Regions from separate parts of the Aquabacterium olei genome, predicted to be linked through region 2. Evidence: predicted binding sites of a transcription regulator. Region 2 holds the regulator's gene; each other region holds the start of a gene.
The links. Region 2 encodes LexA, which represses DNA repair genes until DNA is damaged. Its sites were predicted from a motif close to ACTGTATNNNNATACAGT; they were not measured.
Positions count from the first base shown of each region.

Region 1 (10,050 bases), 580 kb from region 2:
CGCTTGAGCGCGTCAGGATCGCCATACACGTGGTACGGCGCATACAGGCCGACGCCGTCATAACCCCAGTTCCAGCGCCCGACACACTCGGCCAGCGGCATCAACTCCAGCAGCGTCACGCCGAGTTCCCGCAGGTCAGGCAGGCGCGCAATGGCGGCATCGAGCGTGCCTTCGGGCGTCAGGGTGCCCACATGCAGTTCGTAGATCACCTGGCCTGACAAGGGGGCGCCGGGCCAGCCATCGTCCTGCCAGGCGTAGGCCGCGTGGTCGACCACCCGCGAGGGGCCATGCGGCCCGTCTGGCTGGAACGACGAACAGGGATCCGGGAGTGGCTCGCCGTCATCGATCTGGTATCGGTAAAGCGTTCCGGGGCCGATTTCAGTCAAGGTGCCGCTGAAGTGGCCGTCCGGCTCCGGGGCCAGCGGCCAGCGCTGGCACGGCGTGCCAGGACCCGCGCAGACCACGTGAACATGCCGGGCGGTGGGCGCCCACACTCGGAAGTGCGTGCCATCCGAGTCCACGCGGGCGCCCAACAGCGGGCGGCCAGGCGTGACAGGAGCACAATCGCGGGCAGGCATGGTGCGTAGGCCCGAAGTCGAGATGAGGAATGGGGCGGCAAGTGCCATGCCCAATTGACCGGTTTCTGGGCTCATATTACTTGCTACGATGTATATTATGTCAACTCACATGGCGACCAGAAATCGTGCCCGGCGACCAGCCATGAAGCGGCTTGCTCCCCGCTCAGGCCCCCGGTGGCCCCTTGTGCCCGCCCCCAGCGGATTGCTTGTCCTTGGTCAGCACACTGAAGCTCCCATCGCCTTCCATGTAGGCCTCGCTGACCTCGGATGGCTCCTTCACGCCATGCTGGCGCAAGGCGGCCATCAGCTCTTCGGTGGTGATCAGTTCACGGCGCATGTTGCGTCGATGGAACCGGCCATTCCGAAGCAACAGCAAAGGTGGCGGCTCCGCCAGGCGCCGAATCCATGTGAAGCGGAAGCTCGCCCAGTCCAGCAGCACGTTCCAGCCGATCAGCGTGCCCACCAGCAGCATCCCTTCGGGCACAGTCTTGTAATCACCCGACATGCCGTTCTGTGCGGCATCCGCGACGATGACGAGCAACAGCACGTCGGCAATGCCCACCGCGCCCACGTCACGCCGCAGCACGAAGCGGAACATGGCAAACAGAAACCAGTACATCGCCGTACCGCGGAGCACCACCTCCAGTGGATCCATGGTGAAAGAGAAAACGTCGGTAAACATCGTTTCAGTGCCTCCCGTTGCGCTCCTGCAGGCCGCATGCCCATGCCGCATCGCTACATCGCCCTGCGCGCCCGCGGCCACTGACGTGGGCCTATGATGCGGCACCCGGCTGCATCTGCACTGCTTCGGATGCGCCCCCTCTTCATGTGACGACTGCCGCCTGCACGCCGCAGGCCATGTACCGATGACTTTCCGCTTTTCTGCCGGCCGCATGCAAGCGGCCCTGATCCTGGCCGCATCCTGCCTCGCCGCCCCGCTGACTGCCGCTGCTCAGACCCTGGTGCCGCCGCCGGCCATCGAGGCCAAGGCTTACCTGTTGATGGACTTCGAGTCGGGCCAGGTCCTGATGGCCAGCAACGCCGACCAGGCGCTGCCGCCCGCCTCGCTCACCAAGATGATGACGAGCTACATCGTCGAGCAGGCGCTCAAGAGTGGCCGCATCAAGCCCAACGACATGATCTCGGTCAGCGAGCACGCCTGGTGCCGGGGCTCCAGCACCGAGTCGTGCATGTACCTGCCCCTCAACAGCCAGGCTTCGGTGATGGACATGCTGCGCGGCATCATCATCCAGTCCGGGAACGATGCTTCGAAGGCCGTGGCCGAGCACCTCGGGGGCACCGAAGAGGCCTTTGCCCAACTGATGAACAAGGAAGCGAAGCGCCTGGGCATGACGCGCACCCAGTTCGCCAACGCCACCGGCCTGCCGGCGCCCAACCACCTGGCCTCGGCGCGTGACCTGGGCATCCTGGCGCGCGCCATCATCCGTGACAGCTCCGAGTACTACGGCATCTACGCGGAAAAGGAATTCAAGTTCAACGGCATCAAGCAGGGCAACCGCAACGCCCTGCTCTACACCGATCCCACCGTGGATGGCCTGAAGACCGGTCACACCAGCGAGGCCGGCTTCTGCCTGGTGGCCTCGGCCCGCCGCAACGGCATGCGCCTGATCTCGGTGGTGATGGGCTCGAAGAGCATGCAATCGCGCGCCGACCAGACACGTGCGATGTTCAACTGGGGTTTCAGCTCCTTTGAGAGCGCCAATCTGCTGAAGGCCCAGGCGCCTGCGGGTGTAGGGGCTGTCCGGTTCGGGGTGGCCGATCAGGTGCGTGCCGGTGTGGCGCGCGACTGGTCCGTGCTGGTGCCGCGCGGCCAGGCCGCGCAAGTGCGCACAGCCGTGCAGATGCAACCCAACCTCACCGCGCCGATTGCCAAGGGCGCCGTGGTGGGCAAGGTGGTGGCCTCGGTCGACGGCAAGACGCTGGCCGAACAGCCGGTGGTGGCGCTCGAAGCGGTCGAACGCGCCGGTTTCTTCAAGCGCAGCTGGCAGCAATTGCAAGGCCTGTTCCGGTAAATCGGACGAACCGCCCCCCTGGCTAGGGTAAGCATTGAGCGCAATGGGTGTCGGCCCCGGGGAGTGATCCGGTACGATGCTTTGCATGGCAGGTACCGGTAGCAGTAACACATTGACCCGGGATGGGGCCTTGTTGGACCGGGCTGCAACGCAACCCGATCGCCCTGCTCCGCGCCCCGCTGTCGAAGGTCTGGCACTGCCCGACCTGGTCGACGGGCTGATCGACCATGGGTGGCGCGGGCTGCGCTTTCCGGGCGAGCTCGAGGGCCGCTTCCAGCGCGATGTGGCCCCGGAGCGCATGCGCCAGTTGCTGGTCAACAGCGCGCTCGTGGCGGTGGCCTACAACCTGATGCTGGTGTCCGACTGGCTGATGGTGCCCGACCAGTTCGATCTGGCGCTGCGCCTGCGTCTGCTGGTCTACACGCCGTTGATGTTCGCCGCCATCTTCGTGCTCACGCGCATCGACCTGCCGCGCGTGCGCGAGGGCGTGGCCGCCACCTCCGGCATCGTCGCCAGCCTGATTTCGGCCTGGCTGTGTGTGGCCAGCACCGACGAACTCGCCCCGGCCTACCTGGTCAGCCTCACCTCCATCCTCACGTTCTGCAGCGGGGTGGCGCGGATGCGCTTCGGGCCCGCGCTGGTGATGGACGTGGTTGTGGTGGGGTGCTGCGCGGTGTCGGCGTGGTTCATGCGCGACCGCGCCCCGGTGGCCCTGATGGTGCCGGTGATGCTGACGGTCACCTCCACCGCGGTGTTCACGCTGTACGGCTGTTACACCATGGAAAAGGACATGCGCCGCAACTGGCTCATGCGCCTGCGCGAGCGCCTGCTGCTCGACGAACTGGAATCCGCCAACGCCCACCTCGAGCACGTCTCGCGCAGCGACCTGCTGACGGGTGTGGCCAACCGCCGGCACGTCGACGACTTCCTCAGCCAGGTGTGGGAACGTGCCCGGGTGGATGGCACCGAGGTGTCGGTCATGATGATCGACGTGGACCACTTCAAGGCCTACAACGACATGTACGGGCACCCTGAAGGCGATGCCTGCCTGCAGGATGTGGCGGCCACGCTCAAGCGCAGACTGCGCCGCCCCAGCGACCTGGTGGGCCGTTTCGGTGGCGAAGAGTTCATTGCCGTGCTCACCGACACCCCGTTGGCCACTGCCCAGGCCGCCGCCGAGCGCATCCGCAAGGGCATCGAAGGGATGAACCGCCTGCACTCTGGCTCGAGCACGCATGCCATCGTCACCGTGAGCATCGGCGTGGCCTGCATGCGACCCGCGGCGCCCCATGCCACCCCGGCGCAGTTGATCTCTGCGGCTGACGAGGCGCTTTATCAGGCTAAGCAGACCGGTCGCAACCGGGTCTTTGCCTTCGCCACGGCCGATTGAGGGCACGGATGTCATCTACCCTGCCCTCACCCGCCGTGCCGGCTTCCAGCACACCGCCCCAGGGCGATGAGCGGGCCACCCTGCAACGCCTGCTGGACCGCGGTTTCCCCTGGATGCGCTTCCCCGCCGAACTGGAGGCGCGCTTTCAGCAGGACATGGTGGCGCAGCGCCTGCAGCATTTCCTGCTCAGCGGCATCGTTGCCCTGCTGGTCTACAACGGCTTTCTGGTGGTCGACTACCTCATGGCGAGCGATGTTTTCTGGCTCGCCCTGCAGATCCGCCTGTTCGTCTTCACGCCGCTGGCGGCGGCGGTGCTGTGGGCCTACTGGCGCTGGGGCCCCCGGATTCTCGCCTGGCGTCTGCCGGTGCTGGTCGAAGGGCCGGTGCTGTGCAGCGGACTGATGGCCGCGGCCAGCCTGGCCTTCATTCTGTCGAGCTCGCACACGGCATTGAGCCACTACTACCACGTGGGCTTCATCGTCGTGATCATCTACGGCAACATCGTCCAGCGTCTGCGGTTCTGGATGGCCGTGCCGTTCTCGCTGCTGGTTCTGGCCATGCACCTGGGCGGGATCGTGGTGCTGGACCACATGCCCCCCCGACTGCTCGGGCCCATCGTCATCATGGTGGTGGCCACCATCGTCTTCACCCTGATGGCGAATTACGCGCTGGAGCGTGACGAGCGCCGCCATTACCTGCTGACGCTGCGCGAAAAGGCCCTGGTGCAGGAGCTGGCGCACACGCATGCGCGGCTGATGGAGCTCAGCAAAGTCGACAGCCTGACCGAGTTGGCCAACCGAGGGCATTTTCAGGACTACCTGCAGCAGGTGTGGCGCCGCGCCGCGCCCGACCGCACCTCACTGGCATTGCTGATGGTGGATGTGGACCACTTCAAGAAGTACAACGACCGGTACGGGCATCCCGCGGGGGACGCGGCGCTGCGTGAAGTGGCCAGGGTGCTGGGCAGCAACCTGCGCCGCCCGGGCGATCTGGTCGCCCGGTATGGCGGCGAGGAGTTCGTGGCCGTGCTGCCCCAGTCCTCGCCCGAGACCGCCAGCCAGGTGGCCGAGCGGGTGCGCCAGGCGGTCGAGGGCCTGCAGGTGCGTCACGAGGGGTCGTCCACCGCCCGGGTGCTGACGGTGAGCGTGGGCGTGGCCCACGGCGTGGCCGGCAACCTGGCTTCACCCGAGGCGCTGCTCAAGCAGGCCGATCAGGCGCTCTATCAGGCCAAGCGCGAGGGGCGCAACCGCATCCGTCTGCTGATGCAGCCTTGATTCAGCGGCGACCCGTCAGGCAAGCGTCGGCCGCACGCCAACGGGGTCCAGGTGGGTCATCACGTCCAACACGGGCAGCTGGCGCATCACACGATCGCGGGCGCGGTTGGCAATGTCGTGGCCTTCCCAGACGCTGAGGGCGCCATCCACCTCCAGGTGGGCGTCGACCATGATCAGGTCGCCCATCTTGCGCGTACGCAGGTCGTGCACGCCCAGCACGCCCGGGGTCTGCACCAGCGCCTGGCGAATGGCCTCGGCCTGCTCGTCGGACGCAGAGCGGTCCATCAGGTCATGCAGGGCATCCCAACCCACGTCCCAGCCCATCTTGCCCACCATGAAGCCGACGATGAGTGCGGCCACCGGGTCCAGCAAGGGGTAGCCCAGCAGGTTGCCCCCAATGCCGATGGCCACCACCAGCGACGAGGCTGCATCCGAGCGGGCATGCCAGGCGTTGGCCACCAGCATGCTGGAGCGCACCTTCTCGGCGGCGGCCAGCATGTAGCGAAAGAGCAGTTCCTTGGACACCAGCGCAGCCAGCGCCACATACAGTGCCACGGTCTGCACCTGAGGAATGTCTTCGGGCGTGCTCAGCTTGTGCACTGCACCCCACAGCATGCCCACCCCCACGCTCAGCAGCAACGCGCCCAGCACCAGTGAGGCCGCTGTCTCGTAGCGGTGGTGCCCGTAGTGGTGATCGGCGTCGGCGGCCTTGCGGCTGTGGCGGTTGGCCAGCAGCACCACGAAGTCGGAGACGAGATCGGACAGCGAATGGATGCCATCGGCCACCAGGGCTTGCGAGTGCGCCAGCACCCCGATGGTGACCTGCAGGGCCGTGAGCACCACGTTGACGACCACGCTGACCAGCGTGCTGCGTCGTGCCACGACGTGGCGTTCGGGGGTGTCGTGCTCCGGATTGTCCTGGGGCGTGAGGTCCATGGGCTGCGGGCGCGTCAACCCAGCCAGTCGATGTGGTGGCCGAGCTTGCGGGCCTTGGTGCCCAGGTAGCGTTCGTTTTCGGGCTGGACGTCGCTGCGCACCGGCACGCGTTCCTCGATCTGCACGCCATGGGCCTGCAGGGTGTCGACCTTGCGCGGGTTGTTGGTCATCAGCTTGACGGAGCGCACGCCGAGTTGCTCCAGGATCTGCGCGGCCACATCGAAGTTGCGCAGGTCGGCAGCAAAGCCCAGATGCTGATTGGCCTCGACGGTGTCCATGCCCTGGTCCTGCAACTGGTAGGCGCGCAGCTTGTTGGCCAGACCGATGCCGCGCCCTTCCTGCCGCAGATAGACGACCACACCATTGCCCTTCTGGCCGATCTGGTTCATGGCGAAGTGGAGCTGGGGGCCGCAATCACAGCGCAGCGAGCCGAACACGTCGCCGGTCATGCATTCGGAGTGGACGCGCACCAGCGCGCTGCCGGCCACCTCGCCCATGACCATGGCCACGTGCTCCAGGCCAGTGGCCTTTTCGCGGAAGAGCTTCATGGTGAAGGTGCCATGCGCGGTCGGCACACGGGCCTCGGCCAGGAACTCGACCAGGGCCGAGGTGACAGGGGTCAGGGCGCTGGCGGAGGTGGGGCTGTCGGTGTCAGGACGGGACATTCGTTTTCCTCAGGGGAGTCACATTTTGCCAAAAGCCGTCACCTGGGGACGGCGGTCGCGTAAAAACACCCGACAGCGGGAAAAAAGGAGGCTGGACGGCCGCGCCAGAGACCGCTACGATACTGTTCATTCATACAGTATTCCCATGCCGCTCTCGCTTTCAACTCCTGCCTTGCCGTCGGCCACGGCTGCCATCCGGCAGCTGGAAGCCAATCTGCCTGCGCACGTGGCCCGGGCCATGTGGCGCGGCCAGGATCTGGGGGGCGCGCAGGGGGAGACCGTTTCCAGTGGCTTTGCCGAGCTGGATGCCGAGCTGCCCGGGGGCGGCTGGCCAGGCCAGAACCTGATCGAGATCCTGCAGCCGGTGCACCATCAAGCCGAATGGCGGCTGCTGAGCCCGGCGGTGGCCACGCTGTTGCAACAGGGCGCCCGCCTGTTGCTGGTCGGTCCGCCGCACACGCCCGGGCTGCAGGGGCTGGTCCCTGAAGGCGTGAAGCCGCAACAACTCGTGTGGTTGCAGGCGCACACCGCGGCCGAGCGGCTGTGGGCGGCCGAGCAGGCGCTGAAGGCCGAATGCCTCAGTGTCATCCTGCTGTGGCTGCCCCAGGCCCGCCCTGAGCAACTGCGCCGGCTGCAGGCCTGCGCCAGCCGCCACGCGGGGTTGTGCTTCGTCATCCGCCCGCTGGCGGCGCAGGCCGACGCCTCGGCCGCCCCCTTGCGCCTGCGGCTGGAACTGGGGGCCTGGCCGGTGCCGATGCAGGTGCAGGTGCTCAAGCGGCGCGGCCCGCTGCACACCCGGCCAATCGTGCTGGCACGCTGGCCAGCGGGGCTCAGGCCGCTGTTGCCCGCGGTCTTGCCCACCGCCACCCCACCTGCGCCACGGCCCATGGTGCCGACCCAGCGTCCCGCCACGGTGGCCTCGGCCGCCTCTCGCCCTGTTCTTGCCCATGCCCTGCTGGACCGCCCTGATTCCCTCGGCCTCCCTGACCGTGGCGCCCTCGTCAGGGCTGCCGGCGCTCAGCCCTGACGGCACGGCCGACGCCCGGATGCTGGTGTGGTGGGCCTTGCGCTTCACCCCTCGCGTGGCGCTGCTGGAAGAGGCCGTGGTGCTGGAGTGGCAGGGCAGCCAGCGGCTGTTCGGCGGGCGCCGCCGGCTGATGGCGCGGCTGAACCAGGGGGCGGAGCAGGCAGGCTGTGCCGGCTGGGCCCATGCCCGCACGGCGCTGGGTGCCCTGGCCCTGGCCCGCACGCCACGCCCTCATCCCAGGCAGCTTGATGCCCTGCCACTGCAGGCCCTGAGCGCGCTGGCCGCCCACCAGGCCACCTTGAGCCGCATGGGTTGCCGCACGGTGGGCGATGTGGCGCGGCTGCCGCGCGATGGCCTGAGCCGTCGCTTCGGTGCAGCCCTGCTGAACGCGCTGGACCAGGCCCGCAGCGTCGTGCCCGAAGCCTTCACCTGGCAGACGCTGCCACCGGTGTTCGACGAGCGGCTGGAGTTCCCTGCCCGCGTGGAGTTGGCCGATGAGCTGCTGCCCGCCTGTGACCGCCTGCTGGCCCGGCTGGGGGCCTGGCTGTCGGCCCAGCAACTGGGGGTGCGGGGCTTCACCCTGCGCTGGCAGCACGATGGCCAGCGCAGGGATGCCGCCCGCAGCGGGGAGCATGTCGTCCGGCTGGGCACCGCCACGTCGGATGTGGCACGTCTGCGCGCCCTGCTGGTGGAGCACCTGCGTCGGCTTGAGCTGAGCGCCCCCGTGGGCGAACTGAGTCTGCACGCCAGCGACCTGGCTGCGGCCGAGCCGCTGTGCGATGACCTGTTTCTGACGCCGGGCCAGGGCGTGCCCCTGCAGGCAGAAGCCTTGCGCACCCCGGCGGGCCAGCGTCGACAGCACGAGGCCTGGGTGGCCTTGCTGGAACGCTTGAGCGTGCGGCTCGGCCACGACCGGGTGTGCGCAGGCCGGCTGGAAGACGACCACCGCCTGGGGCTGGATCAGCGCTGGTGCCCCTGGTCCGACACCAGCGAGCGCCCGGAGGCGACTGCACCGGACGCTCTGCCCCTGATCCGCCATGCCCTGCCCCACCCCACCTGGCTGCTGCCCGAGCCCCGCCCCCTGCTGCTGGAGCACGATGCCCACGGCGCGGAACGCCCGGTCTACCAGGGGCGGCTGACCTTGCTGGCCGGCCCGCACCGCATCGACACCGGGTGGTGGAACGAGGACGCCGCGGCCCTCCGGCCCTCGGGCAGGATGGTCACAAGCCAGGTGGCCGAGCCCGGCACACGCTACGCGGCCGACGGACCACCGGCCACCACCTCGCGCGACTACTTCCTGGCGCACAGCCCACGGGCCGGGCTGCTGTGGGTCTATCGCACGCGCCCTGCCGTGGGTGCCTCCTTGTCGGCTTCGGCGTGGTTTCTCCATGGTGTCTTTGCCTGACCCGCCCCCAAGCCGGAGTGCCCAGCAGCTGCCGGATTACGTGGAGCTGCTGGCCACCAGCAACTTCACCTTTCTGCACGGCGCTTCGCATGCCGAGGAGCTGATCCAGCGCGCGCTGAAGCTGGGCTACAAAGGGCTGGCGATCGCCGACAACTGCTCCATGGCCGGCGTGGTGCGCGCCCATCTGGCCTTGCGCGACGCCCGTGACAACGGGGTGCCCGGCGCCGACGCCTTCCGGTTGCTGATCGGCAGCCAGTTCGAGGTCACGCCCGACCCACCGGAGGCAGCGGAAGGCTGGCCCCCGTATCGCCTGGTGGCCCTGGCGCAGCACCGCAAGGGCTATGGCGAGCTGTGTCACTTCATCACCGGGTTGCGCCGTGCCCAGCCCGGCAAGGGGGTGGCGCCGCTGCACACGAACGCGCTCACCCCCGAAGCCTTGTCCGGCTGCATGCTGTTGTACGTACCGGATCGAGCCCAGGCCCGTGCGCTGCTCATGAGCCGCGTCGCCGAGGCCGATCCCGCCGCGCCCTGGCGCCCGATGCGAGCCCAGCTGGCTACCCTGCAGGCCCGTTTTGCCGGGCAGCTGTGGCTGGGCGTGGCCCTGCACCATGATCTGGATGACGATTGGTGGCTGCACGGGCTGCAGCAGCTGGCCATCGACACCGGCGTGCCGCCCGTGGCCGTGGGCGATGCCCTGATGCATGTGCGCTCGCGCAAACCGCTGCAGGACGTGCTGAGCGCC
Region 1 is NZ_CP029210.1:2,000,581-2,010,630, reverse strand. It holds gene treZ (malto-oligosyltrehalose trehalohydrolase) at 1-578, opposite strand, end outside; gene DEH84_RS09135 (DUF421 domain-containing protein) at 742-1,233, opposite strand; gene DEH84_RS09130 (D-alanyl-D-alanine carboxypeptidase family protein) at 1,472-2,611, shown strand; gene DEH84_RS09125 (GGDEF domain-containing protein) at 2,745-4,001, shown strand; gene DEH84_RS09120 (GGDEF domain-containing protein) at 4,010-5,275, shown strand; gene DEH84_RS09115 (cation diffusion facilitator family transporter) at 5,291-6,211, opposite strand; gene ribA (GTP cyclohydrolase II) at 6,226-6,876, opposite strand; gene imuA (translesion DNA synthesis-associated protein ImuA) at 7,022-7,903, shown strand; gene DEH84_RS09100 (Y-family DNA polymerase) at 7,824-9,308, shown strand; gene DEH84_RS09095 (error-prone DNA polymerase) at 9,292-10,050, shown strand, end outside.
Region 1: imuA (translesion DNA synthesis-associated protein ImuA) is a predicted target of LexA. The motif match lies at 6,998-7,015, and genes of this name have one in related genera.

Region 2 (10,050 bases):
GTGCTGGGTCGAATCGCTTCCTACGCCAACGCGGGCCTTGACCCGGCAACGATGGGCATGGGCCCGGTGCCGGCATCGCGCCGCGCGCTGCAGCGTGCCGGCTGGGCGCCTGCCGACCTCGACCTGCTCGAGATCAACGAAGCCTTTGCCGCTCAGGCCTGCGCCGTGCACAAGGAAATGGGCTGGGACACGAGCAAGGTCAACGTCAATGGGGGCGCCATCGCCATCGGTCACCCGATCGGTGCATCGGGCTGTCGCATCCTCGTGTCGTTGCTGCATGAAATGGCCAAGCGCGACGCCAAGAAGGGCATTGCCTCGCTGTGCATCGGCGGCGGCATGGGCGTGGCGCTCACCATCGAGCGTTGAGCGCAGTTTTCGTTCGTCGAGACCATAAACATTCTTTGGAAGAGGAGATCAACATGACTCAAAAAGTGGCTTACGTGACCGGCGGCATGGGCGGCATCGGAACCTCGATCTGCCAGCGGCTGCACAAGGACGGCTACAAGGTCATCGCCGGTTGCGGCCCCAGCCGTGACCATGTCAAATGGCTCGACGAGCAGAAGGCCCTGGGTTACACCTTCTACGCATCGGTGGGCAACGTCGCCGAGTGGGACTCCACGGTCGAGGCCTTCCGCAAGTGCAAGGCCGAGCATGGGCCCATCGATGTGCTCGTGAACAACGCCGGCATCACGCGTGACGGCATGTTCCGCAAGATGACCAAGGCCGATTGGGATGCGGTGATGGACACCAACCTCAACAGCATGTTCAACGTGACCAAGCAGGTCATCGACGACATGGTGGACCGCGGCTGGGGACGCATCATCAACATCAGCTCGGTCAACGGTGAGAAGGGCCAGTTCGGTCAGACGAACTACTCGGCTGCCAAGGCCGGGATGCACGGCTTCACCATGGCGCTGGCGCAGGAAGTGGCCAACAAGGGCGTGACCGTGAACACGGTGTCGCCGGGCTACATCGGCACCGAGATGGTGCGCTCCATCCGCCAGGATGTGCTCGACAAGATCGTGGCCACCATTCCTGTGAAGCGTCTGGGCACCCCGGAAGAAATCGCCTCGATGGTGTCGTGGGTGGCCAGCGAAGAAGCCGGCTTTGCCACGGGCGCCGACTTCTCGGTCAACGGCGGCCTGCACATGGGCTGATGCGCGGCATCAACCCGGTGGCTTGAGGCTGCCGGGCCTCGCCTGATCCGAGCGTTGAGCCCGGGTCATGAACCCGCCAGTGCACCCTGTGTGCCTGGCGGGTTCTGCTTTTTTGCACGCTCGATGGCCGGGGTGGCGATGGTCCTCAGGCCAGGGCTTCCTGCTCGCGAACCAGGCGATCCAGCGCCGCACACACGGCACCGAATCGACCTGCGATCACGGTGCGGCGTGCGTCTGTGGGGTCGGTGGAGATGCGCACCGCATGGGCGGAAGCCGGGCGGCCGTCAACCGGGGGGCGTTGACCCGGCGCGGGTGGGGTGCTGCTGTCGGCCCCCTGCTTGCAGCCCGGTGCTTCCGGTGCGGGCTTGACCTGCCAGGGCGTGAGGGGCCGAGGCCGCACGGGACGGCGCCCGGCGGTGTCCGCCTCGGCGGCGTTCTGCTGCGCGCGTGCGGACTCCAGGGGGTAAGTGGCTTGCTGGCGTGCGGCGAACGCCCGGGCGAGGTGATGAATCATGGTGAACTCCTTGAAACTGACGAAGTCCGGCAGGATTCGGACGCACATCACCATGCGGGATTGCACGCCGATCCAGGCGCACGAATGCCCGCCACCCGCATGGTGGCTGTTGACCAACTGGCGCCGCCCTGGGGCGGTGTTCAGTTCGGCAACTGCTTGCGAATCAGGCCCACCGCCAGCCCCTCGAGCTCGAACTCGGGGTGATCAGGGGGGACGAGAATGGGTTCGAAATCGGGGTTCTCCGGCAGCAACGTGATGCCTTCCGGGGTGCGCTGGAAGCGCTTGACGGTCACCTCATCACCCAGGCGCGCCACGACGATCTGGCCGTTGCGGGCTTCGCGGGTGCGGGCCACGGCCAGCAGGTCGCCGTCGAGGATGCCGACATCCTTCATGCTCATGCCCTTCACGCGCAGCAGGTAGTCGGGCGTGCGGCTGAACAGGCTGGGTTCGACCGCGTAGGTCTGCTCGACGTGCTCCTGCGCGAGGATGGGCTGGCCTGCCGCCACACGGCCCACCAGCGGCAGCACGAGTTGCTCAAGGCCCGGCAGCGGCAGGTTGAAGGGCAGCCCGCCGTTGCGCGGCTCGGCCGGGCGCTTGCGGCTTTCATTCACCGTGCGCAGCGTGTCGGCCTTGAGGCGGATGCCGCGCGAGGTGCCGCCCACGAGTTCAATCACGCCCTTGCGGGCCAGGGCCTGCAGGTGCTCTTCCGCGGCATTGGCCGAACGGAAGCCCAGCTCGGCCGCGATCTCGGCCCGGGTGGGCGGGGCGCCTGTGCGCGCGATGGCACGCTGGATCAGCTCGAAGATCTGCTGCTGGCGCGGCGTGAGTTTGGGTTTATCGTTCGACATCGCAGGGCAGCCCGGGGGGCGCAGTCCGTTTGCTGGCATTTTATACAGGACTGTTTCTTTGTCCAGTACCCCAAGGAAAGAACGATGCAGAAGGTGGTGATCCTCGGAACGGGGGGCACGATCGCCGGGACCGGCTCGGACCCCGATCGCGCCTGGCACTACGTGGCCGCCCAGCGCAGCGTGGCAGAGCTGGTGGACGCTGTCCCGGAGCTGGCCAGCGAGGCGATCGAGGCGAAGCAGGTGGCCCAGATCGACAGCAAGGACATGGGCTGGCCGGTTTGGCAGGCACTGGGCCAGGCCATCCAGACCGAACTGCAGCGCGACGATGTGGCCGGTGTGGTGATCACGCACGGCACCGACACGCTCGAGGAAACCGCGTGGCTGCTGCACGCCCTGCACGATGGCCGCAAGCCCATCGTGCTGACAGCCGCCATGCGGCCCGCGACGGCGCCGGATGCCGATGGCCCGGCCAACCTGCGTGATGCCGTGGCGGTGGTTCGCCAGGGGGCGCAGGCCGGGCAGGGGGGCGTGGTGGTGGTGATGCACGGCCGGGTGTGGCCTGCCAGTGCGGTGCGCAAGGCCCATACGTCGGTGATCGACGCGTTCGATGGGGGCGATGCACCTGTGCTCTGTGAGCTGAGCCCCGACGGCACGATGCCTGCCAGCGCATCGATGTGGCCGTCGTGTGGCGCGCGCGGCTGGGCGCTGCTGCAGGCGCCTCGCGTGCCGCGGGTGGAGGTGGTCACCAGCCATGCCGATGCAGATGGCTGGGTCGTCGACGCGCTGTGTGCGCATGCGGCGCAGCACGGGGGGCTGGACGGGTTGATCGCCGCCGCAACCGGACACGGCACCCTCCATGCCGGCCTGTCCGCCGCGCTGGAGCGCGCGGAGGCGGCGGGCGTGACGGTGTGGCGCAGCAGCCGGGTGGCGCGGGGCGGGGTGACGCCCCGTGAGGGCGATCACTGGCTCGCTGCCGGTTCGCTCACGGCGGCGCAGGCCCGCGTTGCGCTGGTGCTGCACCTGCTGGAAAGACAACGGCCCGCCAGGTGAAGGGCAGGCCGGAGAAAAAAGGTGTCGGGGGAATTCAGGCGTCGACTGCGGCGTCCGTCGGCCGGGCCTGGTGGGCTCCCTGCGGCCTTTTCAGGCCGCCGACAAGGTGAACTGTGCCAGCCGATTGTGAAAGCGGTGTGACGCCCGTCCGTCAGGGGTTCATGCGCAGCGTGACCGCCCCCGCGGCCGTGGTCGCGAAGCGCACCTCCTGACCCGGGACCTTCTCGCCCATGGCAGGCTTCCAGATGCGGGCGGTGTGCTCGCCCCCGGGGAGGTCGATGGTCAGCCGGCCGCGCTCGTCGCTCACTCCGAAATGCGGCGTGTCCACGACGTGGACGTAGGCCAGCATGCGGTCGTGGATGTTGCAGCCCAGCGTGGCGGTGCCCGGTTTGTCGAAGAGCACGGGTTGCGCCGGGGTGCCGGCGTACAGCTTGATTTCGAAGGGGCGCGCGGGCGAGAACGAATAGACGTGGTGCCGCACCGTGTCGAAGTTGGGGAAGTTCACCAGCGTGCCCGTCTGGACGACCAGCAGCGTCGGCTCGAACTGCTTGTTGCGCTGCCCGAGTTGGGCGAGCGTGCCTGACGGCGCGGTGGCCCGCACGCCGCGCACCAGAACCGAGACAACGGCCCCCGCGACCGGTTGCCCGGCGGTGTCCACCACCATCAGGCCTTGTGGTGCCGCGATGGCGGCCGGAGCTTGCGCCAGCGCAAAGAGGGCAGCGGCCAGCAGAAGGGCCGGTTCACTATGAGACAGCATGCCGGTATCTTGGCCCGGAACGACGAACGAAACCGTGGGATCAGCCCGTGACCCACGCCTTTTCGGGTACTTGTTGCGGCTTTCCGGACGCGCGCGCAGCGGTCTTTACATTGCAGTAACCTGCGCTTCGCGGAATGACAACCGGGCACGATCACACTGCCCGCATGAGCACGATGATGAGAAGAACAAGCTGGTTCAAGGGGTGGCGGCTGGGCCTGATCGCCGCCTTGCTGATCGGGGGAGGCTGGTGGGTGCGCCAGCACTACTTCACCCCACCGCCGGCACCGCAGGTGATCACGGCGCCCGTCACGCGACAGGATCTCGAAGACACTGTGCTGGCCACGGGCTCCATCCAGGCCATCCAGCAGGTGGACATCGGGGCCCAGGCCTCGGGGCAGATCCGCAAGTTGCATGTCGAACTGGGGCAGTCCATTCACAAGGGCGATCTGGTGGCCGAGATCGACTCGACCAAGCAACAGAACGACCTGCGCAATGCCGAGGCGCAACTGGCCGTGCTGGCCGCGCAGAAGCGGTCGCGCCAGGCGCAACTGGTGCAGTACGAGCTGGCGCTCCAGCGCACGCAGGCGCTGGTGAAGGAAGATGCGGGCACACGGGCCGACCTGGAGGCGGCGCAGGCCTCGGTCGACACCACGCGGGCGGCGCTGGCCGAGCTCGACGCGCAGATCGAGCAGGCGCGCATCGCCGTCGACACCGCCAGGACCAACCTGGGCTACACCCGCATCGTGGCGCCGATGGACGGCGTGGTGATCGCCGTGGTGCGCAAGGCCGGGCAGACGGTGAACGCGCTGCAATCGGCCCCGACGCTGATCAAGCTGGCCCAGCTCGACACCATGCTGATCCGCGCGCAGATCTCGGAAGCGGACGTGGTGAAGGTGCGGCCCGACATGCCGGTGTACTTCACCATCATGGGCGAGCCCGACAAGCGTTACGACGCCAGGCTCGTGGCGATCGAGCCCTCGACCGACGCCGAGCAGGCCGAAACCTCGAGCACGACCAGCACGAGCAGCACCAGCTCCTCCACCACCTCGGCCATCTACTACAACGGCCGCTTCACCGTGCCCAATCCCGAGCACAAGCTGCGCATCGACATGACCGCGCAGGTGTCCATCGTCGCCTCGCGTGCCGACAACACCTTGACCGTGCCCGCCACCGCACTGGGCGCGCGCGGCAAGGACGGCCGCTACACCGTGAAGGTGCTGGAGGGGGAGGCGGGGCAGGCTCAGAGAGTGAGCCAGCGCCAGGTGCGCGTGGGCCTGAACAACCGCGTCCAGGCCCAGGTGCTGGACGGGCTGAAGGAAGGCGAGCGCGTGGTGATCGGCGATGCGTCGGCGAACAACGCGTCCCGTTCCCGCGGCGGGCCGCCGATGTTCTGAGCCGGGGCACGACATGGGCAAGGCATTGCTGGAAGTCCGCGACCTCTGGCGCGAGTTTCCTTCGGGCGAGGGCACGGTGGCGGTGCTCAAGGGCATCGACCTGACGATCGAGGCCGGCGAGATGGTGGCCATCATGGGCGCCTCGGGCTCGGGCAAATCGACGCTGATGAACATTCTGGGCTGCCTCGATCGCCCCACGCGCGGGCAGTACGAGGTGGCCGGCCAGTCCACTGCCGCACTGGAGCCGGACGAGCTGGCGCGGCTGCGGCGCGAGCACTTCGGCTTCATCTTCCAGCGCTACCACCTGATGGGGGACCTGACGGCCGAGGGCAACGTCGAGATCCCGGCCATCTATGCGGGCATGCCGCCCGCGCAGCGCCATGAACGCGCGCAGGCCCTTCTGCAGCGGCTGGGGTTGGGCGATCGCACAGGGCACCGTCCCGGCCAGCTCTCGGGCGGGCAGCAACAGCGCGTGAGCATCGCACGGGCGCTGATGAATGGCGGTGATGTGATCCTGGCCGACGAGCCGACCGGGGCGCTCGACAGCGTCAGTGGCGCCGAGGTCATGCGCATCCTGCGCGAGCTGCATGCCGATGGGCACACGGTCATCCTCGTGACGCACGACGCCCAGGTGGCCAGCCACGCCCAGCGCGTCATCGAGATCAGCGACGGGCGCATCGTGGCCGACCGCCGGCAGGGCGAGGCCGCGTCGGTGACGGCTGCGCCGCCGGCTCGCGACCGCGCATCCGGCTCCTGGCTGCATGCGCACTGGGATCGGCTGGCCGAAGCCTTCACGATGGCCTTGCGCGCCATGGCTGGCCACCGGTTGCGCACGCTGCTGACCATGCTCGGCATCGTGATCGGCATCGCCTCGGTGGTGTCGGTGGTGGCCCTCGGGCAGGGTTCGCGTGAGCGCATCCTCAAGGACATCAGCGCCATGGGGACGAACACGATCGACATCTTCCCCGGCAAGAACTTTGGCGACCGGCGTGCCGCGACGATTCACACGCTCATTCCAGGCGATGCACGGGCGCTGTCGCAGCTGAGCTATGTCGACAGCGTGAGCCCCACCGTGAGCACGAGTGTGACCAGCCGGCGCGGCAATGTGGAAGCGTCGGCCACCGTGTCGGGCGTGAGCGAGGCCTATTTCCGGGTCAAGGGCTACACGCTGGCTGAAGGGCAGGGCTTCGATGCCGACAGCGTCTCGCGGCTGGGCCAGGAGGCCGTGATCGACCCCAACACCCGCAGGGCGCTGTTCGCACCGAGCGAGGCTGCCGTGGGCCAGGTGATCTTTCTGGGCAGCGTGCCGGTGCGCGTCATCGGCGTGACGGCCCCGCTGGAGTCGGCCATGGGCAACACCGATGCCCTGAACATCTGGGTGCCCTACACCACGGCCATGAAGCGCATGCTGGGGCAGGACCACCTGCGCAACATCACCATGCGGATCAGCGACCAGGTGCCCAGCGCGGCGGCCGAGCAGGGCATCGTGGCGCTGCTGACGCAACGCCATGGCGTGCAGGACTTCTTTACCCGCAACAGCGACAGCATCCGCCAGACGGTCGAGAACGCGACCCAGACCATGACCATGCTGGTGTCGGCCATTGCGCTGATCTCGCTGGTGGTGGGCGGCATCGGGGTGATGAACATCATGCTGGTGTCCGTCACCGAGCGCACCCAGGAGATCGGCGTGCGCATGGCCGTGGGCGCGCGCCAGAGCGACATCCTGCGCCAGTTCCTGATCGAGGCCGTGCTGGTCTGCCTGATCGGCGGGGTGCTGGGCATCGGCATCGCGCTGCTGATCGGCCTGCTGTTCGAGCGCCTGGGTGGCAACTTCAGCATGGTCTATTCCTCTGCCTCCATCGTCACGGCCTTCGCGGTCTCGACGCTGATCGGCGTTGTCTTCGGTTTCCTGCCCGCGCGCAATGCCGCCCGGCTCGATCCGGTGGACGCGCTGGCCCGACAATGAGCGCCCGCCCGTGGCCGCCTTCCCGCATACACGCACGATGAACCGCGACGCCCGCCTCCTTCCCTTTGCACTCACCTTGCTGACGCTGGCCACGCTGGGTGGGTGCGCCACCTACCGCGGCGAGCCCGTGGCACCCGCTGTGCAGCAACCGTCTGCTTTCCAGCAGGCACAAGGCGGACAGGTGGGCGAGACCCGACCCTCGCCCTGGTGGCTGGAAATGAACGACCCGGTGCTGGTGCGCCTGATCGACGACGCACTGGCGCGCAACAACAACCTGGCCCAGGCCACGGTGCGGGTGCGTCGTGCGCAGCTCGTGGCCGGCACGGCGGCGAGCAACCAGCTGCCCACGGTGTCCGTGCGCGCCAGCACGCAGGGCAGTCGTCAACTCGACGGCGAAGGCAACCTCGTCAAGACCAGCGCCCTGACGGGCAGCGTCAGTTGGGAGTTGGACCTCTGGGGCCGCCTGGCCGCAACCCGCCAGGCGGCCGAATGGGAGGCCTCGGCCACCACCCAGGACCGGCTTGCCACGGCCCAGGCCCTGGTCGCCACCACGGCCCGAACCTACTGGCAGGTCGCTTACCTGAATCAGCGGGTGGCCGCCAGCCAGGCCAGCATCGACTACGCCCGCCAGACCTTGAAGCTGGTGGACGCCCAGGCCCGCGCGGGCGCGGCCTCCGGGCTGGAGGTGGCGCAGGCCCGACAGACCGTGGCTGCGCTGGAGGCCTCACACACGCAATGGCTGCAACAGCGCGTCGAGGCACGCAATGCCCTGGCCATCCTGTTCGACGGCCCGCCGGGCGTGCCCATGGACGAAAGCCAGCTGCTGCCGGAAGGCACGCTGCCCGAAGTGCCCGCCGGGCTGCCAGCCTCGCTGCTGACGCGGCGTCCTGATGTGCTGGCGGCCGACTTGCGCCTGCGCTCGGCCTTTGCCACGGTCGATGCCACCCGTGCGGCGGCCTACCCGGTGCTCACGCTGACCGGCAGCGTGGGCCGCACCACCACCGCCCTGTCCAATGTGCTGATCGACCCGGTGGGCACGCTGGGCGCGGGCCTGACGCTGCCTTTCGTGCAGTGGCGCGACGTGCGCCGCAACACGGCCATCTCGCAGGCCGATTACGAGCTGACCGTGCTGAGTTACCGCCAGACCTGGTACACCGCGCTCAGCGAGGTCGAGAACGCGCTGTCCGCACGGCGCCAGTACGAAGAGCAGGGCGCCCGCCTCGCTGAAGCGGTGGAGGCGGCCCGCCAGGCCGAGCGCCTGAGCGAGATCCGCTATCGCAGCGGCGCCGTGCCGCTCAAGACCTGGCTGGACGCGCAGGAGACCCGCCGCGCGGCCGAAAACAACCTGGCGCTGAACCGCTACAACAGGCTGTCGGCGCTGGCCACCCTGTATCAGGTCCTGGGCGGTGACATGGGCCGCGCGGGCGTGTAGGCTTCGCGCCCATGATCATCGTTCATCACCTCGAAACCTCCCGCTCGCAGCGCGTGCTGTGGCTGCTTGAAGAGCTCGGCCTGCCCTACGAGATCAAGCTCTACAAGCGCGACCCGCGCACCCGGCTGGCCCCGCCCGAACTCAAGCGCGTGCACCCGCTGGGCAAGTCGCCCGTCATCACCGACGGTAACCGCGTGGTGGCCGAATCGGGCGCCATCCTCGAATACCTGGCTGAAACCCATGGCAGCGGGGCTCAGGGTGAGTTGGCCAACCTGCTGCCTGTCCGCGGCACCGAGGCGCACCACCAACTGCGCTTCTGGATGCACTACGCCGAGGGTTCGCTGATGAACTGGCTGGTGATGAAGCTCGTCTTCATGACCATCCCGACGCAGCCCATGCCCTTCTTCGTGCGCCCGATCGCGCGGCAGCTGTGCCAGCAGGTGCAGGCCAAACTGATCGACCCCAACCTGGCCAGCGCCCACGCCTTCATCGAAGACCACCTCTCGCGCCACACATGGTTTGCGGGCGATCAGCTGAGCCTCGCCGATTTCCAGATGAGCTTTGCCGTGGCGGCCCTGCTGTCGCGCAACCCGGCGCCGGCCCCGGCGATGCGCGCGTGGCTGGCGCGTGTGGAGGCCCGTCCGGCCTACCAGCGCGGCGTGGCCAAGGGCGGCCCGGTCATCATGGGTGCCTGAGCCCGATGGGGTTGTGGGCGCCACGGCACCGGGCTGGCTCGCCCCGTCGTGGCTGCCTCATCCGGGTTCGTGGCGTGGCACCTCGCGCCCCGGCGGCGTCTCGCTGAACTGCTGGCGCAGCGCCGCCAGAAAGGTGCGCGCCGGCAGCGACAGGCTCCGGTCGCTGCGCCACACCACGTGCCACATCCGCCGGATCGGCAACCCCGTCACCTTCAGCTCCACCAGCCCCTGCGAGGC
Region 2 is NZ_CP029210.1:2,577,322-2,587,371, reverse strand. It holds gene DEH84_RS11610 (acetyl-CoA C-acetyltransferase) at 1-366, shown strand, start outside; gene phbB (acetoacetyl-CoA reductase) at 420-1,157, shown strand; gene DEH84_RS11600 (hypothetical protein) at 1,303-1,671, opposite strand; gene lexA (transcriptional repressor LexA) at 1,812-2,519, opposite strand; gene DEH84_RS11590 (asparaginase) at 2,604-3,569, shown strand; gene DEH84_RS11585 (methylamine utilization protein) at 3,721-4,326, opposite strand; gene DEH84_RS11580 (efflux RND transporter periplasmic adaptor subunit) at 4,500-5,720, shown strand; gene DEH84_RS11575 (MacB family efflux pump subunit) at 5,734-7,686, shown strand; gene DEH84_RS11570 (efflux transporter outer membrane subunit) at 7,724-9,118, shown strand; gene DEH84_RS11565 (glutathione S-transferase family protein) at 9,130-9,813, shown strand; gene DEH84_RS11560 (LysR family transcriptional regulator) at 9,871-10,050, opposite strand, start outside.

Region 3 (10,050 bases), 1.8 Mb from region 2:
GCACCACCGAAGGGCCGTTTGCCGTGGCGGTGTTCGTGCCGGGCCCACTCGGAGGGCAGAAGCAGCACGCGTGGTTGGCCCAGCACCTCGCGTCCCACGGCTTTGTCAGCGTCGTCATCGACACGCAATCGCTGTTCGACAACAGCCAGGCGCGCAACCTGCAAGCGGCGAATGCCATGCAGCAGGTCATCGCCTGGTCGGCCCAGGCAGGCACGCCGCTGGCCGGCCGCATCGATCCGGCACGGCAGATCGTGCTCGGGCAGGGTGCGGGCCAGCCGCTGCCCTTCATCGCAGCGGGCAGCGCGGTTCAGGCCGCCGTGGCGCTTGCGCCGCAGGTCGCCTCGAAGGACCGCGTGCCCGGGCCGGTCAAGGCGCCCACGCTGGTGGTGGGGTGCCAGGCCGACATCGTGCAACCGGTGGCCACCCACGCCCGCCCGCTGTACATCGATTGGCTGCGCACCGACCTCGAGCCACGCAACCCCAAGGCGTTCCTGATGGTCACCGGGGGGGCGACCGGATCGTGCACCACGCACCTGGCCACGACCGAGCAGAAGGCGCTGGTGGGCCACGCCGTCACCGCGTGGCTCAAGCGCATGGTCGACCTCGATGCGCGATACACCCGGCATCTCTGCGGCGACTGGGGCCTCCAGGGCCGCCCCGGGGTGGTCGAGTTCTACCCGGCCTGCGAACGCTGAGCCGGTTCAGAGCAGCGGCGCCAGCGCCCGCTCTGCATCCGTGAGCCCGAGGCCGGTGCGCTGCGCCCAGTCCTCGACCTGATCGCCCCCGATCTTGCCCACGTTGAAGTAGGCCGCCTCGGGGTGCGACAGGTAGAAACCGCTGACGCTGGCGGCCGGCATCATCGCCAGGCTCTCGGTCAGGTGCATGTGGATGTCGTGCGCCTCGAGCACCTTGAACATGTCGCGCTTGACCGTGTGGTCCGGGCAGGCCGGGTAGCCCGGGGCCGGGCGGATGCCGCGGTACTGTTCCTTGATGAGCTGCGTGTTGTCCAGGGACTCGGCCTCGGCATAGCCCCAGAACTCCTTGCGCACACGCTCATGCATGCGCTCGGCAAAGGCCTCGGCCAGGCGGTCGGCCAGGGCCTTGAGCATGATGGCCGAGTAGTCGTCATGGTGGGCCATGAACTCGGCTTCCTTCTTCTCGATGTTCAGGCCCGCGGTCACGGCGAACATGCCGATGTAATCGGCCTTGTTGCCCTTTGGCGCCACGAAGTCGGCCAGCGAGCGGTTCGGGCGTTTCACCCCATCCACGACAGGCCGCTCGCTCTGCATGCGCAACGGGTGCCAGCGCATCAGCTCCGTGGTGCGGGCTTCGTCGGCATACAGCACGATGGCGTCGTCGTCCACCGTGTTGGCCGGGTACAGGCCGATCACGCCATTTGCCGTCAGCCAGCGGCCCTCGACGATCTTCTTGAGCATGGCCTGGGCATCGGCGTACACCTTGCGCGCCTGCTCGCCCACCACCGCGTCATCGAGGATGGCGGGGAAGGGGCCGTGCAGGTCCCAGGTCTGGAAGAAGGGCGTCCAGTCGATGTAGGGCGCCAGCTCGCCCAGGTCGTAGTTCTTGAACACGCGGCGGCCGATGAACTTCGGTGCCTCGGGCGTGTGCGCATCGAAATCGACGACCGCCTTGTTGGCGCGGGCCTCGGCCAGCGACACCAGCGGTGTGGCCTTCTTGCTGGCGTGCAGCTGGCGCACCTTCTCGTAGTCGGCGTTCAGTTCGGCAATGTAAGCCGCCTGGCGCTCTTCGCTCAGCAGGTCCGAGCACACGCCCACCGCCCGCGAGGCGTCGGGCACATACACCACCGGGCCGCTGTAGTTCGGCGCAATCTTCACGGCCGTGTGCACGCGTGAGCAGGTGGCCCCACCGATCAGAAGCGGCGTCTTGCGCTCGCGGAAGTACGGGTCGCGCTCCATCTCGGCGGCCACATACTGCATCTCTTCCAGCGACGGCGTGATCAGGCCCGACAGCCCGACGATGTCGGCACCCACTTCCCTGGCCTTGTCGAGGATGTCCTTGCATGGGACCATCACGCCCATGTTGACCACCTCGAAGTTGTTGCACTGCAGGACCACGGTGACGATGTTCTTGCCGATGTCGTGCACATCGCCTTTCACAGTCGCGATCACGATCTTGCCCTTGGCCTTCACATCGCCGCCGGCCAGCTCCAGCTGCCGCTTTTCTTCTTCGATGTAGGGCACCAGATGGGCCACGGCCTGCTTCATCACGCGGGCGCTCTTGACCACCTGCGGCAGGAACATCTTGCCCGCGCCGAACAGATCGCCCACGGTGTTCATGCCGGCCATCAGCGGGCCTTCTATCACGTGCAGCGGCCGGCCACCCCGGGCCTTGATCTGCTGCCAGCACTCTTCGGTGTCCTGTGTGATGAACTCGGTGATGCCGTGGATCAGCGCATGGCTCAGTCGTTGATCCACCGGTGCCGGTTCCTCGGCCGTGCCGCGCCAGGCCAGCTTGGCCGAGTCGTCCTTGGCCGCGCCCTTGACCTGTTCAGCGATGCCCAGCAGGCGTTCGGTCGGCGTCAGCGAGGTGTCTTCACCGTCCTTGTAAACCGGCTTGCGGTTCAGCACGATGTCTTCCACCAGCTCGCGCAGGTGCGCGTCGAGCTGGTCGTACACGCCGACCATGCCGGCGTTGACGATGCCCATGTCCATGCCCGCCTGGATGGCGTGGTACAGGAACACGGTGTGGATGGCCTCGCGCACCGGCTCGTTGCCGCGGAAGCTGAACGACACGTTCGACACGCCGCCCGACACCTTGGCGCCGGGCAGGTTCTGCTTGATCCAGCGCGTGGCGTTGATGAAGTCGACCGCGTAGTTGTCGTGCTCTTCGATGCCTGTGGCGATCGCGAAGATGTTCGGGTCGAAGATGATGTCTTCAGGCGGGAAGCCCAGTTCGTCGACCAGCATGCGGTAGGCCCGCTCGCAGATCTCGACCTTGCGCTGGTAGGTGTCGGCCTGGCCGACCTCGTCAAACGCCATCACCACGGCGGCCGCGCCATAGCGCTTGATCAGCCGGGCCTGGCGCTTGAACTCGTCCACGCCTTCCTTCAGCGAAATCGAGTTGACGATGCCCTTGCCCTGGATGCACTTCAGCCCCGCCTCGATCACGTCCCACTTGGACGAGTCGATCATGATGGGCACGCGCGCGATTTCGGGCTCGCCGGCGATCAGGTTCAGGAAGCGCACCATGGCGGCCTTGCTGTCCAGCATGGCCTCGTCCATGTTGATGTCGATGACCTGGGCGCCGTTTTCCACCTGCTGGCGCGCCACCGACAGGGCGTCTTCGAATCGCCCCTCAAGAATCATGCGCGCGAAGGCTTTCGAGCCCGTCACGTTGGTGCGCTCGCCCACGTTCACGAACAGCGAGCCCTGGCCGATCAGCACGGGCTCCAGCCCGGACAGGCGCATGGGCGCCACGGCGGCGGCAGACGAGGTGCCGGCTTGCGCGGCGTGAGGGGGGCGGACAGCTTCGGTCATAGCCGGCCATTTTACGAGGCGGGGACGCGTTCCGCGGCCGCCAAGCAAAGAGGCCTTGACGGGTAGGTCAAGGCCTCCGGGCACTGTCGACCGCACCCGGTGAGGTGCGGCGCAGCGGGGGGTGTCCTGTGGACGGGCTGACCGGGTCGGGTCAGGCCTTCAACAGGGCGTAAAGCTCATCCTTCAGTGTCACGCGCTGCTGCTTCTTCTGTTCCAGTTCCGCCGACGAACCGTGTTCGATGCCGCTTTCCAGACGCACGATGGCCTTGTCCAGGTCTTCGTACTCCCGCTCCAGACGGGCGAAGTGGGTGTTGGTGGTCTTCAGCGCATGGATGCGTTCGCGGAGTTCGGGGAAATCCTTGATCAACGGGTGATGGTCCATCTGGGCTCCTTTGTGTTGTGGTCGAGGGGGGTATCTGACTGACTTCATCGTGCCGCCGGGCGTCGGGGCCGGCCTTGTGGCAGATCAATTCGTCTGTCTTCGCTTCGCCCCGCCCGTCAGAGGGGGCAAATAAAACCCCTGAACCACTGTACAGGCATCCAGCTTTTGCCATAATGGCGGCCAGTTCAAGCGCAACCATGCGCCGCATCCATCCGGAGACCATTCATGGAAACGACCGCCAAGTCCGCCCTCAACGCAGAAAAGGCCAAGGCTCTGCAAGCCGCCCTGGCACAGATTGAAAAGCAGTTCGGCAAGGGCTCGATCATGCGCCTTGGCGAGGGCGAGGTCGTGGAGGACATCCAGGTGGTCTCGACCGGTTCGCTGGGCCTCGACGTGGCCCTGGGCGTCGGCGGTCTGCCCCGCGGCCGCGTGATCGAGATCTACGGCCCGGAATCCTCCGGCAAGACGACCCTGACCCTGCAGGTGGTCGCGGAAATGCAGAAGCAGGGCGGCGTCTGCGCCTTCATCGACGCGGAACACGCGCTCGATGCGCAGTACGCCCAGAAGCTCGGCGTCAACCTGCAGGATCTGCTGATCTCCCAGCCCGACACCGGGGAACAGGCCCTCGAGATTGTTGACGCGCTGGTGCGTTCGGGCTCGGTCGACCTGATCGTCATCGACTCGGTGGCGGCGCTCACCCCGAAAGCCGAACTGGAAGGCGAAATGGGCGACGCGCTGCCCGGCCTGCAGGCCCGGTTGATGAGCCAGGCGCTGCGCAAGCTGACCGCCACCATCAAGAAGACCAACTGCACGGTCATCTTCATCAACCAGATCCGCATGAAGATTGGCGTGATGTTCGGCTCGCCCGAAACGACCACCGGCGGCAATGCGCTGAAGTTCTACGCGTCCGTGCGCTTGGACATCCGCCGCATCGGCTCGATCAAGAAGGGCGACGAGATCATCGGCAACGAAACCAAGGTCAAGGTCGTCAAGAACAAGGTGTCGCCCCCATTCAAGACGGCCGAGTTCGACATCCTCTACGGCGAAGGCATCAGCCGTGAAGGCGAGATCATCGACATGGGCGTCACCGCCAAGATCGTTGACAAGTCGGGCGCCTGGTATGCCTACAGCGGCGACAAGATCGGCCAGGGCAAGGACAACGCCCGGGAGTTCCTGCGCGAGAACCCGGACATTGCCCGCGAGATCGAAAACAAGATTCGTGACTCGCTCGGCATCGCCCTGCTGCCGCCGGTGGCTGCAGCGCCCGCTGTTGCGGACGACGAAGTCTGACGCTGCGTCGACTTCCCACTGACATGACCGGCTCGGATCACGATGCGGCTGATCCGCCGAAGCGTCGGCGTGCGCCGACGCTGTCGCTCAAAGGGCGCGCGCTGAAGTACCTCGCTGCCCGAGAGCACTCGAGGGTGGAGCTGAGGCGCAAGCTCGGGCCTCATGCCGAGTCGGCGGAAGAAGTCGAGCGCATTCTTGACGAGCTGGAGTCAGCCCGCTTGCTGTCGGCCCAGCGTTTCGCCGAGTCCATGGTGCACCGGCGCGGCGCCCGCTACGGGGCCGCTCGCGTGCAGGCCGAACTGGCTCAGCATCAGCTGCCCGCCGAAGTCGCGCGGGAGGCTGTCCAGGCCCTGCGAGAGACCGAGTTCGAGCGGGCATTTGCGCTGTGGTCCCGCCGATTTGGGGAACCACCGGTGGATGCCACCGAACGAGCCCGGCAGTCCCGGTTTCTCATGGCCCGAGGCTTTTCGGGTGATGTGATCCGGCGTGTTCTCCGCGGCGAAACACCCGAGCCGCTGCCAGAAGGCTGACCCGCCCGGTGTGGCGGGCCCCGTCGCGTTCGCCGCGCTTCGCGAGTCAACAGCGGCAAAAAGCGGGCATCCCTAGGGTAAACCCCTCGCAAAAAGACCGGCCGCTTGGCGGGCTGTACCGGGGGGAGACAGCGACTCGACAGGTGCGCGGTGCTATCCTTGCACGCTGCAACGCAACAAGCCCATCCCTTGAAAGCGTCGCGCCCCGTCCGCCTGATCGGCGGCGTGCGGCATTGTCAATCCGACAAGAACGCAACACCAGACTGCGAGACACCCATGAAGATCCATGAGTACCAAGGCAAAGAGATCCTGAGCCGATTTGGCGTGCCGGTCCCAAGAGGCATTCCGGCATTTTCCGTAGACGAGGCTGTTGCGGCAGCTGAAAAGCTGGGCGGCCCCGTGTGGGTGGTCAAGGCGCAGATCCACGCTGGTGGTCGCGGCAAGGGCGGCGGCGTGAAGGTGGCCAAGTCGCTCGACGACGTCAAGGCCCGCGCCTCCGACATCCTGGGCATGCAGCTGGTCACGCACCAGACGGGCGCCGAAGGCCAGAAGGTCCGCCGCCTGTACATCGAAGACGGTGCCGACATCCAGAAGGAGTACTACCTCTCCGTCGTGACCGACCGCGGCACGCAGAAGGTGGCTTTCATTGCCTCCAGCGAAGGTGGCATGGACATCGAGGAAGTTGCCCACAGCACCCCCGAGAAGATCGTCACGGTTTTCGTCGATCCGCTGGCTGGCCTGACGCAGGCGCAGGGCGAAGAACTCGCCAAGGGCGTGGCCATGCCCGCCGACTCGGTGGCCCAGTTCATCGACATCTGCCAGAAGCTCTACCAGTGCTACATGGACACGGATGCCTCGCTGGTTGAAATCAACCCGCTGAACCGAGACAGCAAGGGCCAGCTCATCGCCCTGGATGCCAAGTTCAACTTCGACTCCAACGCCCTGTTCCGCCACCCCGAGATCGTGGCCCTGCGCGACCTAGACGAAGAAGATCCTGCTGAAGTCGAAGCCTCGAAGTTCGACCTGGCCTACATCCAGCTCGACGGCAACATCGGCTGCCTGGTCAACGGCGCCGGTCTGGCCATGTCGACCATGGACACCATCAAGCTGTTCGGCGGCGAGCCGGCCAACTTCCTCGACGTCGGCGGCGGCGCCACGGCCGAGAAGGTCACCGAAGCCTTCAAGATCATGCTGAAGAACCCGGACGTCAAGGGCATCCTGGTCAACATCTTCGGCGGCATCATGAAGTGCGACACCATCGCCGATGGCGTCATCACCGCTTGCAAGGCCGTGAACCTGAACGTGCCTCTGGTTGTCCGCATGAAGGGCACCAACGAAGACCTGGGCAAGAAGATGCTGGCCGACTCCGGCCTGCCCATCATCTCCGCCGATTCGATGGCCGAAGCCGCGACCAAGATCGTCGCCGCTGTCGCCTGAGCCCCGCACCCAGAGGATTCGTCATGAGCATTTACATCAACAAAGACACCAAGGTCATCACCCAGGGCATCACGGGCAAGACCGGTCAGTTCCACACCCTGGGCTGCCAGGCCTATGCCAACGGCAAGAACGCGTTCGTGGCCGGCGTGAACCCCAAGAAGGCTGGAGAGAAGTTCTCGGACATCCCCATCTACGCCTCCGTCAAGGAAGCCGCCTCGCAAACCGGCGCCACCGTGTCGGTGATCTATGTGCCGCCCGCCGGTGCCGCTGACGCCATCTGGGAAGCCGTCGAGGCCGACCTGGATCTGGTCATCGCCATCACGGAGGGCATCCCCGTGCGCGACATGCTGATGGTGCGCAACAAGATGAAGGCCAAGGAAGCCGCTGGCGGCAAGAAGACGCTGCTGCTGGGCCCGAACTGCCCCGGCCTGATCACGCCCGACGAGATCAAGATCGGCATCATGCCCGGTCACATCCACCGCAAGGGCCGCATCGGCGTGGTCTCGCGCTCGGGCACCCTGACGTACGAAGCCGTGGCGCAGCTGACCGAACTGGGTCTGGGCCAGTCGAGCGCCGTCGGCATCGGCGGCGACCCGATCAACGGTCTGAAGCACATCGACGTGATGAAGGCCTTCAACGACGACCCTGAAACCGACGCCGTCATCATGATCGGTGAGATCGGTGGCCCGGACGAAGCCGAAGCCGCCCAATGGTGCAAGGACAACATGAAGAAGCCGATCGTCGGCTTCATCGCTGGTGTCACCGCCCCTCCGGGCAAGCGCATGGGCCACGCCGGCGCCCTGATTTCGGGCGGCGCCGACACCGCCGATGCCAAGCTCGCCATCATGGAAGAGTGCGGCTTCAAGGTCACGCGCAATCCGTCCGAGATGGGCAAGATCCTCAAGAGCCTGATCTGACGCTGGCCTGCCGGGGCCACGCCCGCCGTGCCCCGGCCCGTTCACTGACCACAGCCCCTTTCGCAGGGGCTGTTCTGTTTGAGTTTTCATGGACGCTTTCCTGACCCCTGAATTCTGGCTGGCCGTCGGTCAGATCGTGATGATCGACATCCTGCTCGGTGGCGACAACGCCGTCGTCATCGCGCTGGCCTGTCGCAACCTGCCTCCCGCCCTGCGCACGCGCGGCGTCATCTGGGGCACGGCCGGCGCCATCGTGCTGCGCGTCGTGCTCATCTTCTTCGCCATGTCGCTGCTCAAGCTGCCTTACCTCAAGCTGGTGGGGGCGGGGCTGCTGCTGTGGATCGGCATCAAGCTGCTCGTGCCCGAGGACGACGCGCACGAGGTCAGCGGCAGCGACCGTCTGCTGGGCGCCATCAAGACCATCATCGTGGCCGACTTCGTCATGAGCGTCGACAACGTCATCGGCATTGCGGGTGCGGCGCAAGGCTCGGGCCATGCTGGCCACGAGATGCCACTGGTGATCTTCGGTCTGCTCGTCAGCATCCCGATCATCGTCTGGGGCAGCACCGTGGTGCTCAAGCTGATGGACCGCTTCCCGCTGATCATCACCGCGGGTGGCATGTTGCTGGGCTGGATTGCCGGGACGCTGGCGGTCGGTGACCCCGCTATGGTCGATCACCTCACACCGGGTCGCGGTACCCACCATGTGGCGGGGGTGGCTGGCGCGCTGTTCGTCCTGGTCGTGGGTACCATGCTGGCGAAGCGCGCGCCCGCGCAAAGCTGAACCCCATGGACCTCTTCCTGTCGCTGCTTGTCATTGCTGTTCTGTTGATCCTGGCGTGCGGCCTCGCGCTGTGGTTGGTCCGGCAGCAGAGGGCGGTGCGCCAGCCGTGGCCGGCGACGGGCAGCAGCGGCAACGCCAGCCGCACACCGGTGACGGGGGAACACGCCCGCACGGCGCCCATGCCGCTGCATCAGCAAGAGTCGGACTCCGGCCCGGAAACGGTGCTGTCTTACCTTGATGTGCCGCCCCGGAATGCGGTGGCCACGACCGCGCCGGTCTGGCGCCCGAGTGCGCCGCCCAACGACCCAGGACCCGAGACCCAGCCGCACGCGCTGGCCGAGCTGGAGTCGGCCGACTGGTTGCGCATCCGGCCAGGCGGCCGCCAGCGGATCGAGCGGGCGCTCCAGGCGCTGGGCGACGGCCCGGTCGACCGCGCCTGGGACACCTTGCGCGGCTTCTTTCCCGAGGCGGCCCACCGTCAGGCGGCCCTTGAAACCCTGGATCGCATTGCGATGGCGTTCGAGCGCGAAGGGCGGTACGACGCCGCGCGCGATGTCTACGAACACATGGCCGACATCGACGCCGAGTGGCGCCAGGTGAAGCTGCGCCTGATGCGCGCCCGTGGACTGGCCCAGGCGGCGACGATGAACACCTGGGGCACCGTGCCTGCGCGGCCGTTGCCGGATGTGGCGCGCAAGCAGCTCGGCAAGTTCCTGGTGGAGCGCCAGATTGGCAAGGGTGCGATGGGCGCCGTCTTTCTTGGCTATGACCCGGCGACCGATCGCCATGTTGCGCTCAAGACGATGTCGCTCGCACAGGAGTTTCAGGGCGATGAGCTGGCCGATGCGCGCGCGCGCTTCCTGCGTGAGGCCGAGATGGCGGGTCGCCTGCAGCACCCCGATATCGTGAGCATCATCGATGCGGGTGAGCAGGACGGCGTGGCGTTCATCGCGATGGAGCTGATCGAGGGCGTCGACCTCAGCCAGCACACGCAAGGAACCCGCCTGTTGCCCCTGGCGCAATTGCTTCCCATTGTGGCGCGGGTGGCCGAGGCGCTGGCCTACGCGCACAGCCGCGGCGTCACGCACCGTGACATCAAGCCCGCCAACATCATGATCGACCTGCGCGCAGGCAGCGTGAAGGTCATGGACTTCGGTGTGGCCCGGGTGGCCGACGCGGCCCGCACACGGACAGG
Region 3 is NZ_CP029210.1:529,162-539,211, forward strand. It holds gene DEH84_RS02335 (poly(ethylene terephthalate) hydrolase family protein) at 1-695, shown strand, start outside; gene metH (methionine synthase) at 702-3,515, opposite strand; gene DEH84_RS02345 (HP1242/YdcH family protein) at 3,667-3,897, opposite strand; gene recA (recombinase RecA) at 4,123-5,187, shown strand; gene recX (recombination regulator RecX) at 5,211-5,717, shown strand; gene sucC (ADP-forming succinate--CoA ligase subunit beta) at 5,994-7,154, shown strand; gene sucD (succinate--CoA ligase subunit alpha) at 7,178-8,071, shown strand; gene DEH84_RS02370 (TerC family protein) at 8,160-8,855, shown strand; gene DEH84_RS19345 (serine/threonine-protein kinase) at 8,861-10,050, shown strand, end outside.
Region 3: recA (recombinase RecA) is a predicted target of LexA. The motif match lies at 4,043-4,060, and genes of this name have one in related genera.